One region of the Streptomyces sp. NPDC088745 genome, then DNA from elsewhere that is predicted to be linked to it. Evidence: riboswitches for the same ligand, from Rfam matches in the RefSeq annotation. Region 1 holds a riboswitch; each other region holds the start of a gene.
What was found. A riboswitch is a leader RNA that binds a small molecule or an ion and turns the genes downstream of it on or off. The one in region 1 is predicted to bind thiamine pyrophosphate.
Positions count from the first base shown of each region.

Region 1 (7,459 bases):
CGCGGGAGAGCCCGTGCACGTGGGTGAGCAGAGGCGTCCGGAAGAGCCGGTGCACCCGGGGGAGCAGGCGCACACGGGGCGCCCGTACGTCGTCGCGCAGGAGCCGTACGACCTCTCCGAGGAGCCGTACGACGTGTCCAACGAGCCGTACGCCCCCACGCCGCAGCCGTACGACCTCGCCAAGGAGCCCTACGCCCCCGCACCTGCCCCCTACGTCTCGGCGCACGACGGGTACGACCCCGAGCCCCCCTTCGACGAGGGCGACGAGCCCGAGGGCTACACCCCCACCCAGCGCGACCTCCCGGTGATCACCCGGGACGACCGCGGCCCCGGCGACACGCTGCGCGTGCCGCGGCCGGACTTCGCCGCCCGGAGCGAGGGCGAGGGCCCCGGCCCGCTGTTCGTCGTCGGCGACGTGCACGGCTACCTGGTGGAATTGCTGGACGCCCTGCACGAGCAGGGCCTGATCGACGGCGAGGGCCACTGGTCGGCGGGCAACGCGCGCCTGTGGTTCCTCGGCGACTTCACCGACCGCGGCCCCGACGGCATCGGCGTCATCGACCTGGTGATGCGGCTGTCCGCCGAAGCGGCGGCGGCCGGCGGCTACTGCAAGGCCCTCATGGGCAACCACGAACTCCTGCTCCTCGGCGCCCGCCGCTTCGGCGACACCCCCGTCAACTCCGGCGCCGGCACCGCCACCTTCCAGGCGGCCTGGCTGCTCAACGGCGGCCAGAAGCACGACATGGAGCGCCTCCAGGACGTACACCTGCACTGGATGGCACGCCTGGACGCCGTCGCCCTGGAGGACGGGCACCTGCTGACGCACTCCGACACCACCGCCTACCTCGACTACGGCAGCACCATCGAGGACGTCAACGACACCGTGCACGACATCCTCAACCGCAATGACGCCGACGAGTGCTGGGACGTCTTCCGCAAATTCACCAAGCGCTTCGCGTTCCGTGACGAAGGCGGCTCCGACGCCGTGCGGGAATTGCTCGCCGCATATGGCGGTGAGCGCATCGTGCACGGTCACAGCCCCATCCCGTACCTTCTCGGCGAGGTCGGGGGCGAGGACCCCTCGGACGGAGAGGGCAGCTCGGGACCGCTCGTGGAGGGTCCGCACGTCTACGCCGACTCGCTCGCGATCGCCATGGACGGCGGCGTGACCATGGCCGGAAAGCTGCTGGTGGTCCAACTGCCGCTGAATGACTGAGCGTCACGTGTTCATACGCACGCCAATCGAACACAAACCCGGCGCCGGGTCAATTTCCGCAAACCCCCTGTCACCCCGTGCCGTAACGGCTCTACCATCGGGTTATCCGTAGCAGGCTCTCCTCCGTTTCCGCCCAACCGCCCCACCGAAGCGGGCAACCCGGCCCTACGGAGCATCGGGGGATGCACATGAACAGCGCTCCGCACCTGCTGGCCGAGGACCGCCCGGAGTTCGAGCGGACCCTCGACGAAGCACTGCGCACCGCGCGCGAACGCCCAGAACTGGCCGCCGGGAACGGGCGGCTGAACAATGATCAGCTCCGCACCGCCGCCCTCAACGCGAGGGAGATCATCAACGGTCACGCTCTCGCCGAGTACGACCACTACGTGAAGGTGCGGGGCGAGCTGCGCGCGCCGGCCCTGCCCACCACGCTGCTCGCGCCCGGGGTCGGCGAGCACGCCGAGACGACCGGTGCCGGGGCGATCGCCGTGGTCGCCGTGCTGACCCCCGTGCTGGCCGGGATCGCCGCCGTGGTGCTACTGCTCGTGGGCTTCTCGCTGCGGATGCTGACCCCGCCGCCCGCGATCGCCGACGCCCTGCTGACCGCCGGCTGGGTCTTTACGGCGCTGGCCGCGGCGGGCCTGCTGGGAGCGGCGGTGGGCCTGCTGTTCACCGCGCTGCGCAACGGCTCGACCGCCTTCCGGGCGAGCCACCGGGACGCGAGCGCGGAGGAGGTCGACCGGGCCAGGGACGCCTGGACGGAAGCCCTCATGGAGCGGGGCATCGTCCCGTTCCTCCGCGAGGCCCTCGCCGACGCGCCCGAACCGGACTCCTCCGCTCCGGGGCCGCCCCGGCAGACCGGCCGCATCCCGGGGCTCGGATACTCCCGGCCGGACTTCAGCAGCCCCGGCGAGAACGGCCACAAGACCCGTCCCAGCTACTCCAGCCCGGACTTCTCCAGCCCCGACTTCGGCGGCCCGGACCACACACCGGAGTGACCGGTGCGGCCCGGAGCCGCCGCTTCCGTTACGCCGTGCCCCCGTCGGCCACGCCGTGCCTCAGTCGGCGATCGGCAGGTAGACCCGGTTGCCCGCCGCCGCGAACTCGGCGGACTTCTCCGCCATGCCCGCCTCGATCTCCTCGGCGGTCCCCCCGTGCTCCCTCCTGATGTCCTGGCTGATCTTCATCGAGCAGAACTTCGGCCCGCACATGGAGCAGAAGTGCGCCGTCTTCGCGGGTTCCGCCGGGAGCGTCTCGTCGTGGAACTCCCGGGCCGTGTCCGGGTCGAGGGCCAGGTTGAACTGGTCCTCCCACCGGAACTCGAACCGCGCGTCACTGAGCGCGTCGTCCCACTCCTGCGCCCCCGGGTGGCCCTTGGCGAGGTCCGCCGCGTGGGCGGCGATCTTGTACGTGATGACGCCGGTCTTCACGTCGTCCCGGTTGGGCAGCCCCAGGTGCTCCTTGGGCGTCACGTAGCAGAGCATCGCGGTGCCCCACCAGGCGATCATCGCGGCGCCGATGCCGGAGGTGATGTGGTCGTAGGCGGGCGCCACATCGGTCGTCAGGGGGCCGAGCGTGTAGAACGGCGCCTCCTCGCAGATCTCCTGCTGGAGGTCGATGTTCTCCTTGATCTTGTGCATCGGGACGTGCCCCGGGCCCTCGATCATGGTCTGTACGTGGAAACGCTTTGCGGTCTTGTTGAGTTCCCCGAGCGTCCTCAACTCCGCGAACTGCGCCTCGTCGTTGGCGTCCGCGATCGACCCCGGCCGCAGACCGTCGCCCAGCGAGTACGTCACGTCGTACGCGGCGAGGATCTCGCAGAGCTCCTCGAAGTGCTCGTAGAGGAAAGATTCCCGGTGGTGCGCCAGGCACCAGGCCGCCATGATCGACCCGCCGCGCGAGACGATGCCGGTCTTGCGGCGCGCGGTCAGCGGCACGTAGGCCAGGCGCACGCCCGCGTGGACGGTCATGTAGTCCACGCCCTGCTCGGCCTGCTCGATGACCGTGTCCTTGTAGACCTCCCAGGACAGCTCCTCGGCGCGGCCGTCGACCTTCTCCAGCGCCTGGTAGAGCGGCACGGTGCCGATCGGCACGGGCGCGTTGCGCAGGATCCACTCGCGGGTGGTGTGGATGTTGCGGCCGGTGGACAGGTCCATGACCGTGTCGGCGCCCCACTGCGTCGCCCAGGTCATCTTGTCCACCTCCTCCTCGATCGAGGAAGTGACCGCGGAGTTGCCGATGTTGGCGTTGACCTTCACCAGGAACCGCTTGCCGATGATCATCGGCTCGATCTCCGGGTGGTTCACATTCGCCGGGAGCACCGCGCGGCCCGCCGCGATCTCCTCCCGTACGACCTCGGGGGAGACGTTCTCCCGGATCGCGACGTACTCCATCTCCGGCGTGATCTCCCCGCGCCGCGCGTACGCCATCTGCGTGACGGCCCGGCCCTCGCGGCCCCGGCGGGGCTGCCGGGGCCGGCCGGGGAAGACCGCGTCGAGGTTCTTCAGGCCCCCGCGCGGCGACGTGTGCCTGATGCCGTCGTCCTCGGGGCGGACCGGACGGCCCGCGTACTCCTCGGTGTCGCCGCGCCCGATGATCCAGTTCTCGCGCAGCGGGGCCAGGCCGCGCCGTACGTCCGTCTCGACGGTCGGATCGGTGTACGGGCCGGACGTGTCGTACAGCGTCACGTCCTTCCCATTGGTCAGGTGCACCTGACGGACCGGCACCCGCAGGTCCGGCCGCGATCCCTCGACGTACCCCTTGTGCCAGCCGGGCGTGCGCCCGTCCTGGTCCGAGGCAGGCGTGCGTGCATCCATCGTGGTCATGAGACCTACTCCCTACGCCGGCATTACCCGGTAACAGGTTCGGCGGTCGACGCAGCCGTTTCCGTGCATACGTGTGCGTATGCGTACGGAGGTCAGCGCCCTCTCAGCCCGGTGCTCCGAGCTCCCGCGTGTGCAAAGGTGCCCCCACGCTAGCGCCATGCCGGGCGCGCTGAACAGAGGGCCCCTGTCGTTCTTGCGATGATCGCCTCGTGACCCCATCACAGCCCTCCCCCCAGCCGACGCCCCCCCAGCAGCCTCCCGCCGCAGGTCATGGGCACGGACACAGCCACGGCCACGGCCCGGTCGCGCCGGTGTCCAAGCACCTGCGCAAGGTGATCGCGGCCATCCTGATCCCCTTCGCGACCGCCGTCCTCGTAGGACTGGCGATCCTGTGGCCGGGCGGCGCACCCGGCCACGAGCGCACCGGAGTCGGCTTCGACCGCCAGAGCGAACAGGGCAGGGTCGTCGCCGTCGACACCATCGACTGCAAGGACGCCAATGTCGCCCCGCAGCAGGCGGCTCCGGGCGAGCGGACGACGCCGCCGGGCAGCGGTCCCGCCACCGAGTGCAAGAAGGCCACCGTCGAGGTGACCACCGGCGCCGACAAGGGCCGCACCTTCACCGAGATCGTCCAGCCGGAATCCTCCCGGCAGTTGAAGCAGGATCAGGAGGTCGTCGTCGCGTACGCCCCGAACGCGCCCCGCGACCTCCAGTACTCGGTGACCGACGTGAACCGGAAGCTTCCGCTCGCCCTGCTCGCCGGGATCTTCGCCGTCGCGGTGGTCGTGGTCGGCCGGCTGAAGGGCGTGATGGCGCTGATCGCGCTGGTGGCGTCGTTCGCGGTGCTGACCCTGTTCATCCTCCCGGCCATCCTCCAGGGGTCGAATCCGCTGGTCGTGGCGGTGGTCGGGGCGAGCGCGATCATGCTGATCGCGCTGTACGCCTGCCACGGCCTGAACGCGCGCACCTCCGTCGCGGTGCTCGGCACGCTGATCTCGCTGCTGCTGATCGGGCTGCTGGGCTCGCTGTTCATCGGCTGGGCGTTCCTGTCCGGCAACATCGACGACAGCACCGGCCTCATCCACAGCCTGTATCCGTCGATCGACATGAGCGGCCTGCTGCTCGCCGGCGTCATCATCGGTTCGCTCGGCGTCCTGGACGACGTGACGGTCACCCAGACCTCCGCCGTCTGGGAACTGCACCAGGCCGACCCGACGATGGGCCCGCGCGCGCTGTACCGGGCGGCCATCCGCATCGGCCGCGACCACATCGCGTCCGTCGTGAACACCCTGGTGCTCGCCTACGCGGGCGCCGCGCTGCCGCTGCTGCTGCTGTTCTCCATCGCCCAGTCCAGCGTCGGCACGGTGGCCAACAGCGAGCTGGTCGCGGAGGAGATCGTGCGCACCCTGGTCGGTTCCATCGGCCTGGTGGCCTCGGTGCCGGTGACCACCGCGCTCGCGGCGCTGGTGGTCTCCGCGGACCGTTCGGGCACCGGAGCCGGTACGGGTTCCGGCTCGGTCACGGCGCCGGACGCGCGGCCGGTACGACGCGGACGCGGCCGGCGCCGCAAGAGCTGACGCGGGCCGGGGTCACCCCGCGTTCTCCTCCGCGAGGATGCGGCCGAGCTCGTCCTCCAGGCACCCGGCATAGTTACTCTGCGTGTGCTCCTGGCCGAGGGGGACCAGCTTGTCGGTGCGGTCGAGGAAGGCGACCAGGGGCGCCGCGCTCGCCCGGAACAGCGCCCGGTCGCCACCGACCTGGAGCCGGATGTGGACGTCCGCGAGTTCGTCCGGATCGGACGGCGAGATGTGCACATCCCCCTCGCCGCAGGGTTCATTGATCCCGTCGACCAACAGCTCACGCCCAAAAGCCCAGGTCACAGGGGAATCACCGGGCAGGTGGAAGGTCAGGCGGATCGCGTACGGGTCCTTCGCCTCGTACATCAGCTCCACCGGAATGCGAAAGGAGAGCTCCTCGGAGACGAGGAAGCTCATCATGACCTCTGCCTGAACCGACTCGCGCATAGCCAACCCTGCCGTAGATGAAAGTGGCCGGAACGATCCCTTCCGGACCTCTTGACGCCATCGTGCTTGAAGCACTAACAGATCACAAGGAGTGAGTTTTCAGATACTGATAGAGAACATGAGCGAACGGATCACCCCACCGAGTTCAGCGCGCATCTGTTCGACAGCGGGTCTCAGCCGGTGTTCCTGATCGAGCGGGAGCGAGATCGCCAGCGCGGCCGCCGTCGGCCCGATCGTGACCGGGATCGCCGCGCACGCCGTGCCGATCACGTACTCCTGGCGCTCGACCACCGTCTGCATCCGCTCGACCGCCGACAGCCTCTCCAGCAGGGCGGACGCGTCGCGCACGGTGTACGGGGTGAGGGGTTCGACGGGGTGGCGGTCGAGGTGGTCGAGGCGGGTTCGGGTGTCCACCTGGGAGAGCAGGCACTGGCCGATCGCGTGCGCGTGCGCCGTCTCGCGGAGGTCGGCCCATTCCTCGACGGCCGGGTGTTCGATGCTCTCGGCGAGGGCCGTCAGTTCGACTTCACCCTCGCGGTAGACGGCGAAATACACCGCGACCCCGAGCGTGTCGCGCCAGCGCTCCATCGTCCCGGTGACGACCTCGCGCCGGTCCTGCCCCGCCGCCCCCCGCCCGAGCCGCCCGACGGCCGGTCCGAGCACAAAAACACCCTGCTCGCGACGGAGGTATCCCTCGTGGGTCAGGGTGCGCAGCAGGTGGTAGGCGGTGGGCAGCGGAAGCCCGGCCTCGCGGGCGAGCTGCTTGGCGGGGGCGCCGCCGGGGTGGTCGCTGACCGCCTCCAGCAGGCGCAGGGCGCGCTGGACCGAGCCGATCAGGGTGGGGGCGGATGCCGGACCGCCGGGCACGGGCCCACCTGTCGGGGAACCGCCGGGCTCGGGTCTTCCGGGCTCGGGTCTTCCGGGCGCGGGTCTTCCGGGCGCGGGTCTTCCGGAAGCGGGCGCCGGTGGGGTGCGGGGGCGGGGGGCGGCCGGCACGGTCGCGGTGATCGGTGCGGGCGGGGCGGTCGGTCGGGCCGTGGGCTGGGCCGTGGCCATGGGTCACTCCCGGGGTCCCGAGGGGCGGTGCGGCCGCCGGGGAGCGGGAGTCCCGGGTGACGGCAGCGGTTTTTCACCCTAACTGCCAAGCCCGGGGGCTCAGTTGTTTTCACGTGTCAGATTCCCCCCGGCGGGCTAACGCCCGCACGGGTTGCCTGACGGCGGCCACGGTCCCGCCGCGCGCGGCGTCACCAGCCCTTGGAGGAACCGCCGGACGAGGAGGACGACTTGAAGCGCCGTATGACGTAGATCAGACCGCCGACCAGCGCGACCAGGACCAGCAGCTTGAACAGCAGCCCGATCAGCGTGCCGATCGCGGTGAGGATCGCGCCGCCGAA
Region 1 is NZ_JBIVLB010000001.1:807,625-815,083, reverse strand. Features, by position in the region: gene ACIP93_RS03710 (metallophosphoesterase) at 1-1,216, shown strand, start outside; gene ACIP93_RS03705 (hypothetical protein) at 1,399-2,214, shown strand; gene thiC (phosphomethylpyrimidine synthase ThiC) at 2,275-4,041, opposite strand; TPP riboswitch at 4,034-4,179, opposite strand; gene ACIP93_RS03695 (YibE/F family protein) at 4,251-5,618, shown strand; gene ACIP93_RS03690 (SsgA family sporulation/cell division regulator) at 5,631-6,065, opposite strand; gene ACIP93_RS03685 (IclR family transcriptional regulator) at 6,165-6,932, opposite strand; gene ACIP93_RS03680 (DUF5326 family protein) at 7,310-7,459, opposite strand, start outside.

Region 2 (7,459 bases), on a different contig from region 1:
CGCCGCGGGCGGCGTGCGCCTGCCCCAGCAGCGCCACCGCGTCGTACGGGCGGGCCTGCGGGTCGCGGGCGGTGGCGCTCGCCACCAGCTCGTCCAGCTCCGGCCCCAGCCCCGGCACGGCGGCCGACGGCGGCGGCACGTCCTCGTTGAGGTGCTGGTAGAGCACCTGCGCGGGGGTGCCGCCGGCGTGCGGCTTGGCACCGGTGAGCATCTCGTACAGGACGACGCCGCACGCGTACACGTCCGCGCGGGTGTCGGCGGTGCCGTGCTCGATCTGCTCGGGCGCCAGGTAGGAGACCGTGCCGAGGACGGACCCGGTGGTGCTGGTGACCGTGTCCACGGCGCGCACCAGACCGAAGTCGGCGACCTTCACCCGGCCGTCGTCCCCTATCAGGACGTTCTCCGGCTTCATGTCGCGGTGCACGAACCCGGCCCGGTGCGCCGCGCCCAGCGCCGCCAGCACCGGCTCCAGGATGTCGAGCGCCGCCCGGGGCTGGAGCGCGCCGCGCTCGCGCAGCACGTCGCGCAGGGTGCAGCCCGCGACGTACTCCATCGCCAGGTAGACGTAGTCGCCGTCGGTGCCCTGGTCGAAGACGCCGACCACGTTGGGGTGCGCGAGGCGGGCCACCGACTTGGCCTCGCGGATGAACCGCTCGACGAAGGCGGCGTCGGAGGCCAGCGCGAGGTGCATCACCTTGAGGGCGAGCTCGCGGTCGAGGCGGGTGTCCACGGCCCGGTAGACCGTGGCCATCCCGCCGACGGCGATGCGTGCCTCGACGAGGTAGCGGCCGTCGAGCAGCTGCCCGACGAGGGGGTCCTGGAGGGTCGTGTCCACGCAGGGAGTCTACGAGCCGGTAGGGGCGGGGCGGACGGGAGCGTACGGGGTGCGGCCGTACTGAGGCCGACCTGTGACAGGGGCGGACCCGCCCCCGCCGCCGTCACGGGCCGCCTCCTGCCACGGACCACGGAACGCCCCGCCACGGGCCGGCTCCTCAGAACGCCGGCCGCTCCGGGTCCAGCCGGGCCAGGCCCGACTCCGGGGAGGACGCCTGCGCGAAGTGCCGGCGCGGGATGCGGCCCGCGCGGTGGGCCAGCCGTCCCGCCGCCACCCCGTGCCGCATCGCCTCCGCCATCAGCACCGGCTCCTGCGCCCGCGTCACCGCCGAGGCGAGCATCACCCCGGCGCACCCCAGCTCCATCGCCAGCACGGCGTCCGAGGCCGTTCCCGCGCCCGCGTCGAGGATCACCGGCACCCGGGCCCGGTCCACGATCAGCTCGAAGTTGTGCGGGTTGCGGATGCCGAGTCCGGAGCCGATGGGGGAGCCCAGCGGCATCACCGCCGCGCAGCCCACGTCCTCCAGCTTGCGCGCCAGCACCGGGTCGTCGTTGGTGTACGGCAGGACGGTGAAGCCGTCGTCGACGAGGGTCTCCGCCGCGTCCAGCAGCTCGACCGGGTCGGGCAGCAGGGTGCGCTCGTCCGCAATGACCTCCAGCTTCACCCAGTCGGTCCCCAGCGCCTCCCGCGCCAGGCGCGCGGTGAGCACCGCCTCGCCGGCCGTGTAGCAGCCCGCCGTGTTCGGCAGCACCCGGATGTTCAGCCTGTCGAGCACGGACAGCACCGAGCCCTGCACGGACGCGTCCAGGCGGCGCATCGCCACCGTCGTCAGCTCGGTCCCCGACGCGATCAGCGAGCGCTCCAGGACGTCGAGGCTGGGCGCCCCGCCCGTGCCCATGATCAGGCGGGACGAGAAGGAGACGCCGCCCAGCGTGAAGAGGTCGTCGGCCATGGCGGTCAGCCCCCCTGGACCGCGGTGAGGACCTCGACCCGGTCGCCGTCGCCGAGAGCGGTGTCGGCCCACCGGGTGCGCGGCACCACGGTCTCGTTGAGGGCCGCGGCCACGCCGGCGGGCGCACGCGTGAGGGCGGCGACCAGGTCGTCGAGGGTGGTGCCGGGCGGGACCGCGCGCCCCTCGCCGTTCACGGACACGTTCACCGTGGTGCTCATGCGGGCTGCTCCTGTCGTACGGGAAGGGATGCGGCGGGGGCGAACCGGCGCGGGCTGAAGGCGCGGGCCTCGTCGGGCAGTTCCCCGGTGGTCAGCACGGTGGCCAGCACGTCGCCCGTCACCGGTGTCAGCAGCACCCCGTTGCGGTGGTGCCCGGTGGCGAGCACCAGGCCCGGCAGCAGGGTGGGCCCCAGCAGCGGTGCGTTGTCGGGGGAGCCGGGGCGCAGTCCGGCCCTGGTCTCGGTGAGGGGGAGTTCGGTGATGCCGGGGACGAGTTCGTGGGCGTCGCGCAGCAGCTCGTACACCCCGCCCGCCGTCACCGTGGTGTCCCAGCCGAGCTCCTCGCTGGTGGCGCCGACGACGAGTTCGCCGTTCGCGCGGGGCACCAGGTAGACCTGGCTGCCGCGCACCACCGCGCGCACGGTGCGGCTCAGGAACGGGGCGTACGCGGGCGGCACGGTGAGCCGCAGCACCTGTCCCTTGACCGGGCGCACCGGCGGCAGCGCCTCCTCGGGCACCCCGGCGAGCCGTCCGCTGAACGAGCCCGCGGCCAGCACCACCTGGTCGGCGGCGATCCGCGTGCCGTCGGCGAGGAGCGCGCCCGCGGCCCGTTCCCGTACCACCGTCAGCCGTTCGGCGCGGGCGCGGTGCAGGACCACTCCGGCGCGCCCGCAGGCCGTCAGGAGGGCCGCGGCGAGGCGTCGCGGGTCGATCTGGTGGTCGCCGTCCACCCGCAGCCCCCCGCGCACGCCGGGCGCCAGCATCGGTTCCAGGCGGCGGCACTCGCGTCCGGTCAGCCACTCCGACTCCAGCCCCGACTGCCTTTGCAGGGCGTGCAGTTCGCGCAGGTGGGCGCGGTCGTCGGCGTCCAGGGCGACGGCCAGGGTGCCGCACGCGCGGTAACCGGTGTCCTGCCCGCTCGCCTCCTGGAGCTCCGCGACGAAGTCCGGATAGCGGCGCGCGGAGGCGAGGTTGAGACCGAGCAGGGTCTGTTCGCCGTAGTGCAGTTCGGTGACGGCGGCCAGCATCCCGGCGGCCACCTGGGCCGCGCCGCCGCCCGGTTCGGGGTCGGCCAGGGCGGTCCGCAGGCCCCGCTGGGCGGCCCGCCAGGCCGTCACCAGGCCGATGATCCCGCCCCCGACCACCAGGACGTCGTACGGCTTTTCCGCAGAGGTGCGCATGGGCGTCCAGCCCCTCCCTTCGCCGGCATGACCCGGATCAGGTTCGTACGGTCGGAGGCCTGGTCAGCCTCCCTCTCAGCCCGGTCCGCCGGGCTCCCGTGAGTGCTTGTACGGTGACCAGACTAACCCCGGGTTCAACAGACTGTGAGGTGCCTCCCGTGCCCCGCTCGCTCGACGGACTGCTGCTGGCCCCGGTCGCCGACCAGGCGCCCGGACAGGTCGGCGCCCGCACCCGGTTCGCCTACCACGAGCGGGACGGCCGGATCTGGGCCGAGTACGCGGGCGGCGACGTCGTGCGCGGGCATCTCGTGGGCACGCGCGAGGGCGACCGGCTCGACTTCCGTTACGTACAGCTGGGGCACGACGGGACGACCTCGTCCGGACGGTGCCGCTCGCAGGTCGTGCTCCTGGCCGACGGCCGCGTTCGGCTGGAGGAGAGCTGGGCATGGGAATCCCAGGACGGCAGCGGCACGAGCGTCGTCGAGGAGATTCCGGGCGGCGGGGAGGCCGGCGCGCGGGCCAACATTCCTGACGGCTCGTCAGAAACGTAAGGTGGACGCGTGAGCGAGCAGAAGCACATCGTCGTCGTCGGCGCGGGCATGGCCGGAGTGCAGACCGCCGTCGCCCTGCGCGAGCAGGGTTTCGCCGGTCCGCTCACCGTGCTCGGAGCCGAACCCCATCCGCCGTACGACCGGCCGCCGCTGTCCAAGGCGGTGCTGCTCGGCAAGGCCGACGGCTCCGCCTTCGAGGTCGACTTCGAGGCGCTCGGCGTCGAACTGCGCCTGGGCTGCGAGGCGGTCGCCCTGCGCCCGGACGACCACGAGGTCGACACCCTGACGGGACCTGTTCCCTACGACCTGCTGGTGATCGCCACAGGGGCCGACCCGGTCACGCTGCCCGGCTCCCTCGGCGTCCCCGGAGTGCACCTGCTGAGGACGCTCGACGACGCCCGGCGGCTGCGGCCGGTGCTGGACGCGCAGAGCGACGTGGTGGTCGTCGGCGCCGGCTGGATCGGCGCGGAGTTCACCACCGCCGCCCGCGAGGCCGGCTGCCCGGTCACCGTCGTGGAGGCCGCCGACCGGCCGCTCGCCGGCACGATGCCCGCCGAGATCGCCGTCCCGATGGCCGCCTGGTACGCCGAGGGCGGCGCCGAACTGATCACCGGCGCACAGGTGGCCTCGGTGGAGCCGGGCGCGGTGCTGCTGGCCGACGGCCGCCGTCTCCCCGCCGACGCCGTGGTCGTCGGCATCGGGGCCAGACCCACGACGGGCTGGCTGGCCGGCTCCGGCGTGCGGCTCGGCGACGACGGATCGATCACCGCGGACGAGCACCTGCGCACCTCCGTGCCCGACGTGTACGCCGTCGGCGACTGCGCCTCCTTCCCCTCGCGCCGCTACGCTGCGCGCCTGCTCGTGCACCACTGGGACAACGCCCTCCAGGGCCCGCGCACCGTCGCGGCGCACATCACGGACGGCACGCCGGCGCCCTACGACCCGGTGCCCTACTTCTGGTCCGAGCAGTTCGGCCGCTTCGTGCAGTACGTCGGCCACCACGCGGACGCCGACGAGATGATCTGGCGCGGCGACCCCGCCACCCCCTCCTGGTCGGTGTGCTGGCTGCGCGGCGGGGCCCTGGTCGCGCTCCTCGCGGTCGGCCGCCCGCGCGACCTCGCCCAGGGGCGCAAGCTGGTCGAGACGGGCGCGGCACTGGACCCGGTGCGGGCCGCCGACCCGGCCGTACCCCTGAAGTCGGCGGTCCGGACGCCGTAGCCGGGCGCCCGGCGCCGGCCGTGCGGATGCCGTGGCCGGGTGTCCGGGCCGTACGGAGTCCGTCGCGCGGACCGGCCCCGGGTGCCGGTTGCCGGTCCCGGATGGCACGCTTGTCCTGTGACCGAGATTGACGCAAAGATCGACGCCCTCGTCCCCGCCTGGCTCTACCTCCCCGACATCGCGGAGATGCTCGACCTGGAGGTGACGAAGGTGCGGCAGCTGGTGAAGGACGGCCAGCTCATCGCCGTACGACGCGGTGAGAACCGTTCGCTCCAGGTGCCCGCCCCCTTCATCGACGGCGACAAGATCGTCAAGGGCCTGCCCGGGCTGCTGACGGTCCTGAAGGACGACGGCTTCTCCGACGAGGAGATGCTGGAGTGGCTCTTCACCGCCGACCCGACCCTGCCCGGCACCCCCGCGCAGGCGCTGAGCGAGAATCGCGGCACGGAGGTGAAGCGCCGCGCCCAGGCGCTCGCCCTCTGACCCGCCGGAGGTGGAGCGGCGCACCCGAGCGCCGCTCGCCCCCGGCACGCCGCACCACACCACGGCGGTGCGCGGCCCGCCCCGGCGGACCGCGCACCCGCCGCCGACGACCGGGGTCCGCCCCCGGCACCACCACGGGGGGAACCGCACCATGCCCACGCCCAGCGAGCAGCTCGCCGACGCCCGGCTCTACCTGTGCACGGACGCCCGCAAGGAGCGCGGCGACCTGCCCGCCTTCCTCGACGCCGTGCTCTCCTCCGGTGTCGACATCGTCCAGCTCCGCGACAAGGGCATGGAGGCCGGCGAGGAGCTGGAGCACCTCGCCGTCCTCGCCGACGCCTGCCGCAGGCACGGCAAGCTCCTCGCCGTGAACGACCGCGCCGACGTGGCGCACGCCATCGGCAGCGACGTCCTCCACCTGGGCCAGGGCGACCTCCCGGTGCCCGCCGCCCGCGCCGTCCTCGGCTCCCGCAGCGAGGACGTCCTGATCGGCCGCTCCACGCACGCCGTCTCCGAGGTCGACGCGGCCGTCGCGGAGAGCGGCGTCGACTACTTCTGCACGGGTCCCTGCTGGCCCACCCCCACCAAGCCCGGCCGCCACGCCCCCGGCCTCGACCTGGTGCGTTACGCGGCCTCCCTCGGCCAGGCGCGCCCCTGGTTCGCCATCGGCGGCATCGACGCCCACAACCTGGACGAGGTGCTGGCCGCCGGGGCCCGCCGGGTCGTGGTCGTCCGTGCGTTGACCGAGGCGACGGACCCGGCCGCCGCGGCCGCCGGGCTGGCCAAGAGGATCAGGTCATACGACCAGTGAGCGCATAGGTCACGCCGGACAACTGTCCGAAGGGTGGACAAGAAACCGGCATAACGGACCTTTGCCTCCTGGGTGGTTGGGTCTGCGCCGCCCCGCTGGCTAATCTCTCGGCATGGCCCTTGGCACAGCTTCCACCAGATCGGATCGCGCGCTTACGGTGCGTGAACTGCTGGAGACCGGAAAGACGTCGTTTTCCTTCGAATTCTCGGCCCGCAGAACCGAGAAGGGCGAGCAGAACCTCTGGAACGCCCTGCGCCGGGTCGAGGCAGTGCGCCCCAGTTTCGTCTCCGTGACCTACGGGGCGGGCGGCTCCACCCGCGAGGGCACCGTCAAGGCCACCCAGAAGATCGCCTCCGACTCCACGCTCACGCCCGTCGCGCACCTCACCGCGGTCGACCACTCGGTCGCCGAGCTGCGCAACATGGTGGGCCAGTTCGCCGACGCGGGCATCCGCAACATCCTCGCGGTGCGCGGCGACCCGCCGGGCGACCCGATGGGGGAGTGGATCAAGCACCCGGAAGGCGTCACGTACGCGTCCGAACTCGTGGAGCTCATCAAGGAGTCCGGCGACTTCTGCGTCGGCGTCGCCGCATTCCCGGAGATGCACCCGCGCTCGGAGAACTGGGACTCCGACATCCGCCACTTCGTGGAGAAGTGCCGGGCGGGCGCCGATTACGCGATCACGCAGATGTTCTTCGACCCGGAGAGCTATCTGCGGATGCGTGACCGGGTGGAAGCAGCCGGTTGCCGCACCCCGATCATCCCGGAAGTGATGCCTGTCACGCTGGTCAGGCAACTGGACAGACTTCCGCAGCTCAGCAACGCGCAATTTCCGGACGCCGTGAAAGAACGGATGCTCGCGGTCAAGGACGATCCCGCCGCTGTACGCTCCATTGGCATCGAGTTCGCCACGGAGTTCTGCGCGACGCTGCTCGCCGAAGGTGTGCCGGGAATGCACTTCATCACGCTGAACAACTCGACGGCGACGCTCGAAATCTACGAGAATCTCGGACTGCACGACCAGACGTCACTGCCGACGCGGTCGTAAGCGGTCACCACAGCTGTACTCGCGCCGCCGCGTCCACCAGGGGACGCAGCGGCCGCAGGAGAGGGGCGTACATGGGCTGGACGGTCCTCTACATCGCATTCGGCGTGGTCGCGCTGTGGCTGCTCGGCGAGGTGCTGTTGCAGTACAAGGCGCGGCTGCGCT
Region 2 is NZ_JBIVLB010000003.1:439,560-447,018, forward strand. Features, by position in the region: gene pknB (Stk1 family PASTA domain-containing Ser/Thr kinase) at 1-835, opposite strand, end outside; gene ACIP93_RS11255 (thiazole synthase) at 993-1,787, opposite strand; gene thiS (sulfur carrier protein ThiS) at 1,793-1,993, opposite strand; gene thiO (glycine oxidase ThiO) at 2,002-3,186, opposite strand; TPP riboswitch at 3,184-3,296, opposite strand; gene ACIP93_RS11270 (hypothetical protein) at 3,345-3,737, shown strand; gene ACIP93_RS11275 (NAD(P)/FAD-dependent oxidoreductase) at 3,786-4,955, shown strand; gene ACIP93_RS11280 (Rv2175c family DNA-binding protein) at 5,073-5,438, shown strand; gene thiE (thiamine phosphate synthase) at 5,590-6,249, shown strand; gene metF (methylenetetrahydrofolate reductase [NAD(P)H]) at 6,362-7,297, shown strand; gene ACIP93_RS11295 (hypothetical protein) at 7,369-7,459, shown strand, end outside.
Region 2: another riboswitch for thiamine pyrophosphate. It lies ahead of thiO (glycine oxidase ThiO); the one in region 1 lies ahead of thiC (phosphomethylpyrimidine synthase ThiC).

Region 3 (7,459 bases), on a different contig from region 1:
CCGACCTGACCGGCCGCGGCCCCGGCGAGCAGGAGGCGGAAGTCGCGCAGCCGCAGGAGGCCGCGGGAAGCGGCGGGAGATGAGGTGGGCATGCACGAGACCTTCACGAAAGGAAGATCCAGAGTCAAAAGAGAACGGAGAAATTCGGTCGTTCTTCCTGCCGATCGGCCCAAGTTCCGCAAATTTTTTGGCAGATATGGGCTACGTGGAGATGAACGGTGAGGATGTGCCGCACGGGAGGGAGGGCTTGCGGCGGGGCCGTGCACGCCTCCGGAGGGACCGGAACGGGTCGATCACGCATCGTAGGCGCGTATGTCCGAAAGTAGTCATGCGGTGCCGTGCGGAGATCGAAAGATGATCACCGGGGCAACCTCAACGCCCCGCCTTCCGTCCGGAGTTGCCCGGCCGCGGAACGCCCTCGGCCGGGCCCGCGCCCTCCGGTCGGGGAACCGCGACCGGTACCGGTCACGCCGCGACCGGCATCGGTCATGCCGCGACCGGCATCGGTCATGCCGCGACCGGCACCGGTCACGCCGTGCCCGTCACGCGCCGCCTGGCATGCGGGCGCTGAGGGTGCGGACCACCGGGATCAGGACCTTCTCGCGCCAGTTCTTGCTGGACTCGGCGTACGGGCCGACGCCGTCCGCGGTCGAGGAGCCGTCCACCTCGAACGCGTAGGGACCCTGGTGGCAGACCAGTCCGGAGGAGCGCTTCGTGAAGCAGCCCGTCGGCCCGAGCGAGGCTTTGAAGTCCTTGAACGGCTCGGCTCCCTTGGCGTTGGACCTGGTGCCGTTCTTCACCTCGTACGCGAGGTCCTCCGCGTACTCCTCGGCGACGAGAGCGGGGTCGGCGAGGCCCTGGAAGACGATGGTGATCCTGCTGTTCTGCTTGCTCTCGTACGTGCTGGGAAGCCCGAACTCGGTCTCGCAGCCGCCCTTGGGCACCTCTCCCGTGGTCCCGGGGGCAGGCTTGGCGAGGGGGTTGAAGTTGAGGACGGAGACCTTGATCGGATTCCGCTGGAAGTCCTTCGCCTGCGGCAGAATCGCGCGGATCTCCTCCTCTCGGAGCACCTCGCAGGCGTCCGGCCACTGGGCCAGCGGCAGCGAACCCCCCTTCGGGGCCTGCGCGTCGAGCCGTGGCCCGGAGGGCTTCGCCGTGCCGAACTCCAGCGCCGGCGGCGGTTCCTCGGAGCAGCCCGCCAGGAGCACGGCGGCGGCTGCGGCGGCAAGAACGGCTCGACCCGGACTGATGGCTGCCGACATGTCCAACTCCGTTTCCCGGAGGAACAGTTCTCCTCCGGCTGGTGTGCGCCGAGGATTCCCCCAGGGGGCGGAGGTCACCGGTTCCGGCCCTCATTGTGGCGGTGTGCGTGCCGCCCTGCGCCGGAATCCGGGCATGTGTGATGTGATCCTGACAACAAGTGGCGGGCCCGGTGCCCCGGGACGGGTGAGCGCCGGGCGTGGCGGGTACCCGGTCGCCGGAGCCCGCGGGCCCGCCCGGTCCCCGGGTCCGCACGGCCCGCGAGGCCCGCGGACGTCAAGCGACCGGTGAAGGAGCCCTCCCATGCCTCTCGCCGCATTCCTCGGCCGTTTCCCCGTCACCGCCCCCGGTACCGGCGCCGCGATCTCCGCCGACCCGGACGACGAGGCGTACGTACCGCCCCCGCTGGCTGGCCTGTTCGCGGAGCTGGCCGGTGCGACGCTGGCCGGCGGGCTGCTGCGCGTCCACACCCCGGCGTCGTCCCGGCAGGCGTACCTCGCGTGCACGCGGCTCGTCCCGGACGTCGAGGAGCGGTTCTACCCCTTCGCCTTCGACTGGCAGGGCAGGGAGTTCGCCCTGGACATCGCCCTCGACGTGCGGGGGCCGGACGGGGAAGCGGACCGGCCCGTCCTCGTCGTCGACCCCGGCAGCGGCACCGGCCTGGCCACGGGACTCGGCCTGGACGGCTGGCTCACCGCCGCGGCCGACGAGGACGCCGAACCCGATCCGTTCGCGCGGCAGGCGTACGCCCACTGGTGCGAGGCCGTGCCCGAGGCGGGGGCCCCCGCGTTCGGCCAGGTCGTCGGCTACCGCATTCCCCTCTTCCTGGACGGCGAGGACGACGTGCGCAACCAGGAACTCCGCGACCGGGCCGAGTACTTCGACACCTGCACGGAGCTCGCCCTCCTCGCCCGGCGGCTGCCGCCCGGGAGCGGACTGAGCAGTCCGGTCACCCGCCCGCCCCGCCCGCGCGACCGGACCGCGGAAGCGCCGGACGCCGACTGAGGAACGGCCTCCGCGCGGTCCGCCGCCCGCACCGGGCACACCGCGCCGACGTCCGGGCCGGAACCGCCCTCACCCGGCACCGGTCCGGTGACGGGAGCGGTGCCCGCGGCCCACCGCGAGGGTGGTGAGCGCGGCCACCGCGAAGGACAGCAGCGAGGCGCTCATCCAGGGCTGGACGGTGAGGCCCACCGCGCCCTGCAACCAGGCCCAGGCGTCGGACCAGCCCGCGATGCCCGTCGGGGCGATGAGCTGGTAGGTGGCGAAGCCGAGGGCCCAGGGCAGCAGCATGACCCAGCGGGTCGGGGCCTGTTCGGAGACGTCCCAGTCGCGGTGCCCGCCGAGCACGAAGAAGTCCACGACCAGCACGGCGAACATCGGGATGAAGACCGCGCCGATCAGATAGAGGAAGCCGGCGAAGCTGTCCATGTCCACCAGGAGCGCGAGACCGGTGGCCAGGGCGCCGCTGATCAGGCACAGGACGCGCCGGTCCGCCCGGGGCAGCAGGTTCTGCGCGGAGACGGCGGTGGAATAGACGTTGGCGAAGGACTGGTCGACCTCGCGCAGCACCAGGACGCCGAAGCAGACCACGCCGACACCGGTGGCCGTGAAGGGGTCGAAGACCTTGTACGGGTCCGTGCTGTCGAACGCGATCATGGCGAGCGCGGCCACACCGAGGACCGAGCCCGCGATGCCCGCGAGGGTCTGGCCGACCACCAGGCCGCCGAACGCCTCCTTCTCGCTGCGGGAGTGCCGCGCGTAGTCGGCGACCAGCGGCAGCCAGGAGATCGACACGGCGATCACGCTGTCGGTGGCGAACCAGAAGTCCTTCCACGAGCCGCCCTCCATGGGGACGCCGCGCCCGGCCAGGTCCCACCCCAGGTAGAGGATGGCCAGGACCACGGCGACGGTCACATAACGGCGGATGACGCGCAGCGCGCCCAGTGGGCGGAGCGTGAGCGCGGTGGTGACCGCGCCCGCCACGAGGACGTACAGCCAGCCGGGCCCCGGCTCGCCGAAGACCTGGCGGGCCAGGATCTTCAGCCCCGTGGAGATGACGACCAGTTCGAAGACGGCCCAGCCCACCATCTGCAGCACGTTGAGGACGGTCGGCAGATACGACGCCTTCGCCCCGAACAGGCCGCGCAGCAGCACCATCGAGGGCGCGCCGGTGCGGGCCCCGGTGACGGCGGCGAGGCCGAGGGCGAAGGTGCCGATCAGGGTGCCGACGACGGACGCGGTGACGGCGGCGGCGAACGACAGGGTCGGCCTGCCGGTGCCCAGGGGGTCGAGGACGACCAGCACACCGCTGAAGCCGAGCAGGCTCACGCCCAGGTTGGCCCAGAAGGTCCCCTGGTCCCAGCCGGACAGGACCCTGGGCGTGGGCTGGTCCAGGGTGAGCGGAGCCTCGTTGGCCGGGGCCGTGCCCGGGGCGGGTCCGGTGCTCGTCGTCACTTCGCGGGCTCCGCGGCCGGGGCGGGCGAGAGGTCGAAGGGCCAGGACTCGACGCGCCAGGCGGCGTCCCAGAACATCCACTCCCAGGCGGACGCGGTGGTGAAGGCGGTGCGCATCCGGGCGCGGGTCGCCGGGTCGGCCTGGCCGGCGAGCCGGTCGACGATGCTCCGGGCCTTCGCGGTAGCGGCCTCGAACTCGTCGTCGGCGTACGTGCCGATCCAGTCGCCGTACGGGTGGGCGGCGAGGTCGCCGGCGTGTTCGAGGAGTGCCCGGCCCACCTCGGCGTAGATCCAGAAGCAGGGCAGGACGGCGGCGGCCAGCTCGGCGTAGCCCTGGGTGTGGGCCACGGAGAGCAGGTAGGAGGTGTACCCGGTGCAGGTGGGGGAGGGCGTCCAGGCGTCCACGTCGACGACGTTGCTCTGGTGCAGGGAGCTCTCGACGACGATGGCGTCGTGCGCGTGCTGCGCGAAGAACGCGATGTCCTCGGGCAGGTCCGCCTTCGCGGCGGCGCCGGCCAGCGCGCGGGCGTAGTCGCGCAGGTAGTGGGCGTCCTGGGCGAGGTAGTAGACGAACTTGTCCCGGTCCAGGGTGCCGTCGCCGAGGCCGGTGACGAAGGGCAGTTCGTCGATGGCCGCGCGTATCTCGGCGACGGCGGCCCAAAGTTCGTCGCAGAAGGGGGTGGGCGTCGTGGGCATGGGGATCAGCTCCAGTACTGGTGGAAGTGGTGGACGGGGCCGTGGCCGTGGCCGACGCGCAGGGTGTCGGCCGCGCGCAGGGCTTTGGTCAGGTACTCCTTCGCGGCGCGGACGGCGGTGTGCCAGTCGTCGTGCTGCGGACGGAGGGCGGCGATCGCGGCGGACAGGGTGCAGCCGGTGCCGTGGGTGTTGCGCGTGGTGACGCGGGGTGCGGAGATCTCGGTGACGCGGTCGCCGGCGGCGAGCACGTCGACGGACTCGGTGTCGTGGGTGTGGTGGCCGCCCTTGAGGAGGACGCGCCGGGCGCCGGCGGCCAGGAGGGCTCGGGCCTGCTCGACGGCTTCGGCACGGTTGTGCGCGGCGGCGGCGCCGAGGAGGTCGCCGGCCTCGGGAAGGTTGGGGGTGATCAGGTCGGCGAGGGGCAGCAGGCGGTCGCGCAGCACCGCCACGGCGTCGGTCTCCAGGAGCCGGTGGCCGCTGGTCGACACCATCACGGGATCGAGGACGACGTACCGGGGCCGGTGGCGCTCCAGGGCGTCCGCGACGGCCGAGGCGACGGCGGCGTCGGCCAGCATCCCGATCTTGACCGAGTCCACCGCGACGTCCGCGAAGAGCGTGTCGAGCTGCTCGGTGACGAACTCCGGGGGAAGGGTGTGGATGCCGGTGACGCCCCGGGTGTTCTGCGCGGTCAGGGCCGTCAGGACCGCTGTTCCGTAGGCGCCGTTGGCGGAGAACGCCTTCAGGTCGGCCTGGATGCCGGCGCCCCCGGAGGGGTCGCTGGCGGCGATGGTGAGGGCGATGGGCGGGGTGGTCACAGGACGAACTCCTGGCTCGGGACAGGGACAGGGACAGGGAAGGGATAAGGGGCCGCGGCCACGGGGTCGCGCTGCCCGCATGGCCGTGCCGCGCTCTGGGAGGGCGGTCGCCGGGGAGCCGTGCCGATTCCGCCGACGGCCACGCAGGGCCGACGGGGGTTCCCGCACCATGCGGGCGGGGCGGCGTCGGGAATGGGAGCGGGGGGAGTCCCCCCGCGCGCGGGCGAGGGCTGTTCAGCGGGCGGAGCTCACGCCACCGCTCACCGCACGGCCCGTCGAAACCCGTGCTCTCAGCCCGGGTTGACGGACCCGGCCGCCCGCACCAGGAGAGCCGCCGACCGCGGCGACGCGATCACGTCCGCCGGGGCGTCGGGGGACACAGCGGGGCCGTATCGGCCAGGTACGGAGACAGGAGCCATCGTCAACACCCTTCCTACGCCGGCATTACCCGGTCCAGGTTCATGCGGTCGGCGAAAAGGGGAGCGATGAACTCCCGTCCGCCCTCTCAGCCCGGCTGCTCCCGAGCTCCCGCGGTGGTCGCTACGCAATGTACCTCCCCCGCGAACGGGAGTTCGCACGCGGGGCACCGGCCCGGCCGCCCCGTTCGCCGTCCGGCCGACGGCGGACGGCGCAGACCGCGCAGACCGCGCAGTCGGCGCGGACCGCAGACCGCGCAGCCGCTGCGGACCGCAGAGCAGGCACGGACCGCAGATCGCACAGCCGCCGCGGACCGCAGAGCAGGCACGGACCGCAGACCGCGCAGCCGCCGCGGACCGCAGAGCCGGCGCAAGGATCAAGAATCCGTGAAGACAGCCGCCCTGACCGGCAAGAACGCGCCAGGAACGCCGGCCGCCGCCCGAGCCGTACCGATGCTGGGCGCACTCGCGTCGAAGGAGCACGTCCATGTCCGCCAGCCCCTTGTCCCCCTGCTCCGTGGAGCATCCGCCCCCGGACCGCGCCGAGAGCTCTCCCGGTGCGCGAGCGGCGGGGAGCGCCCAGGCGGACCCCGGTTCCCGCCACAAGCTGACCGCCGTCACCGGCCTCGCCGCGCTGTCCCTCGACGCGATGGCGTCGGTGGCGTACGGACCCGAGGCGATCGTCCTGGTGCTGGCCGCGGCGGGCGGTCACGGACTCGGGTTCACGCTTCCCGTCACGCTGGGCATCGCCGTGCTGCTCGCCGTGCTGGTCGCTTCGTACCGGCAGGTCATCGCCGCCTTTCCGGACGGCGGCGGCAGTTACGCGGTGGCGAGGGCCCACCTCGGCGCCCGCACGAGCCTGCTGGCCGCCGCGTCCCTCGTCCTGGACTACGTCCTGAACGTGGCCGTCGCCGTGACCGCCGGGGTCGCCGCCCTCACCTCCGCGTTCCCCGCCCTGCACGAGGAGCGGCTGTGGCTGTGCCTGGCCGTGCTCGTCCTGGTCACCGCCGTGAACCTGCGGGGCATCGTCGACTCCGCCCGGGCGTTCATCGTCCCCACGGCGGTCTTCGTCTGCTCGATCCTGACCATGATCGTGGCGGGGCTGACGCGGGACGCCCCGGTCTCCGTCGCGGCGTCGGCGGGCCACGCCTCCGTGCTCGGCGACGACGCCACCGCCGTCGGCGCGCTCCTGCTGCTGAAGGCCTTCGCGTCCGGCTGCTCGGCCCTCACCGGTGTCGAGGCCATCGCCAACGCCGTCCCCTCCTTCCGCGCACCGGCCGCCCGCCGCGCCCAGCGCACCGAGGTCGCCCTCGGGGCGCTGCTCGGCGTGATGCTGATCGGCCTGGCCGTCCTCATCTCCCGGTTCGGCCTCCAGCCCGTGGCGGACGTCACCGTCCTCGCCCAGCTCGCGGACGCCTCCCTCGGCCACAACTGGGCCTTCTACCTGGTCCAGTTCGCGACCGTCGCCCTGCTCGCGCTGTCCGCCAACACCTCCTTCGGCGGGCTCCCCGTACTCCTCGAGCTCCTCGCCCGCGACCACTGCCTCCCGCACGTCTTCGGCCTCAAGGCCGACCGGCAGGTCCGCCGGCACGGCGTGCTCACCCTCGCCGTCGTCTCCGCCGTCCTCCTGGTCCTGTCCGGCGGCGACACCAACACCCTCGTGCCCCTCTTCGCGATCGGCGTGTTCATCGGCTTCACCGTCGCGCAGGGCGGGATGGTCCTGCACTGGCGGAAGGTCCGCGGGCCGCGCTGGGCCGGGAAGGCGGCGCTCAACGGGCTGGGCGCCCTGCTGACCGGCGTCAGCGCGGTCGTCGTC
Region 3 is NZ_JBIVLB010000006.1:186,146-193,604, forward strand. Features, by position in the region: gene ACIP93_RS18280 (MFS transporter) at 1-92, opposite strand, end outside; gene ACIP93_RS18285 (hypothetical protein) at 543-1,262, opposite strand; gene ACIP93_RS18290 (hypothetical protein) at 1,564-2,265, shown strand; gene ACIP93_RS18295 (purine-cytosine permease family protein) at 2,335-3,717, opposite strand; gene tenA (thiaminase II) at 3,714-4,412, opposite strand; gene thiD (bifunctional hydroxymethylpyrimidine kinase/phosphomethylpyrimidine kinase) at 4,418-5,227, opposite strand; TPP riboswitch at 5,640-5,769, opposite strand; gene ACIP93_RS18310 (APC family permease) at 6,131-7,459, shown strand, end outside.
Region 3: another riboswitch for thiamine pyrophosphate. It lies ahead of thiD (bifunctional hydroxymethylpyrimidine kinase/phosphomethylpyrimidine kinase); the one in region 1 lies ahead of thiC (phosphomethylpyrimidine synthase ThiC).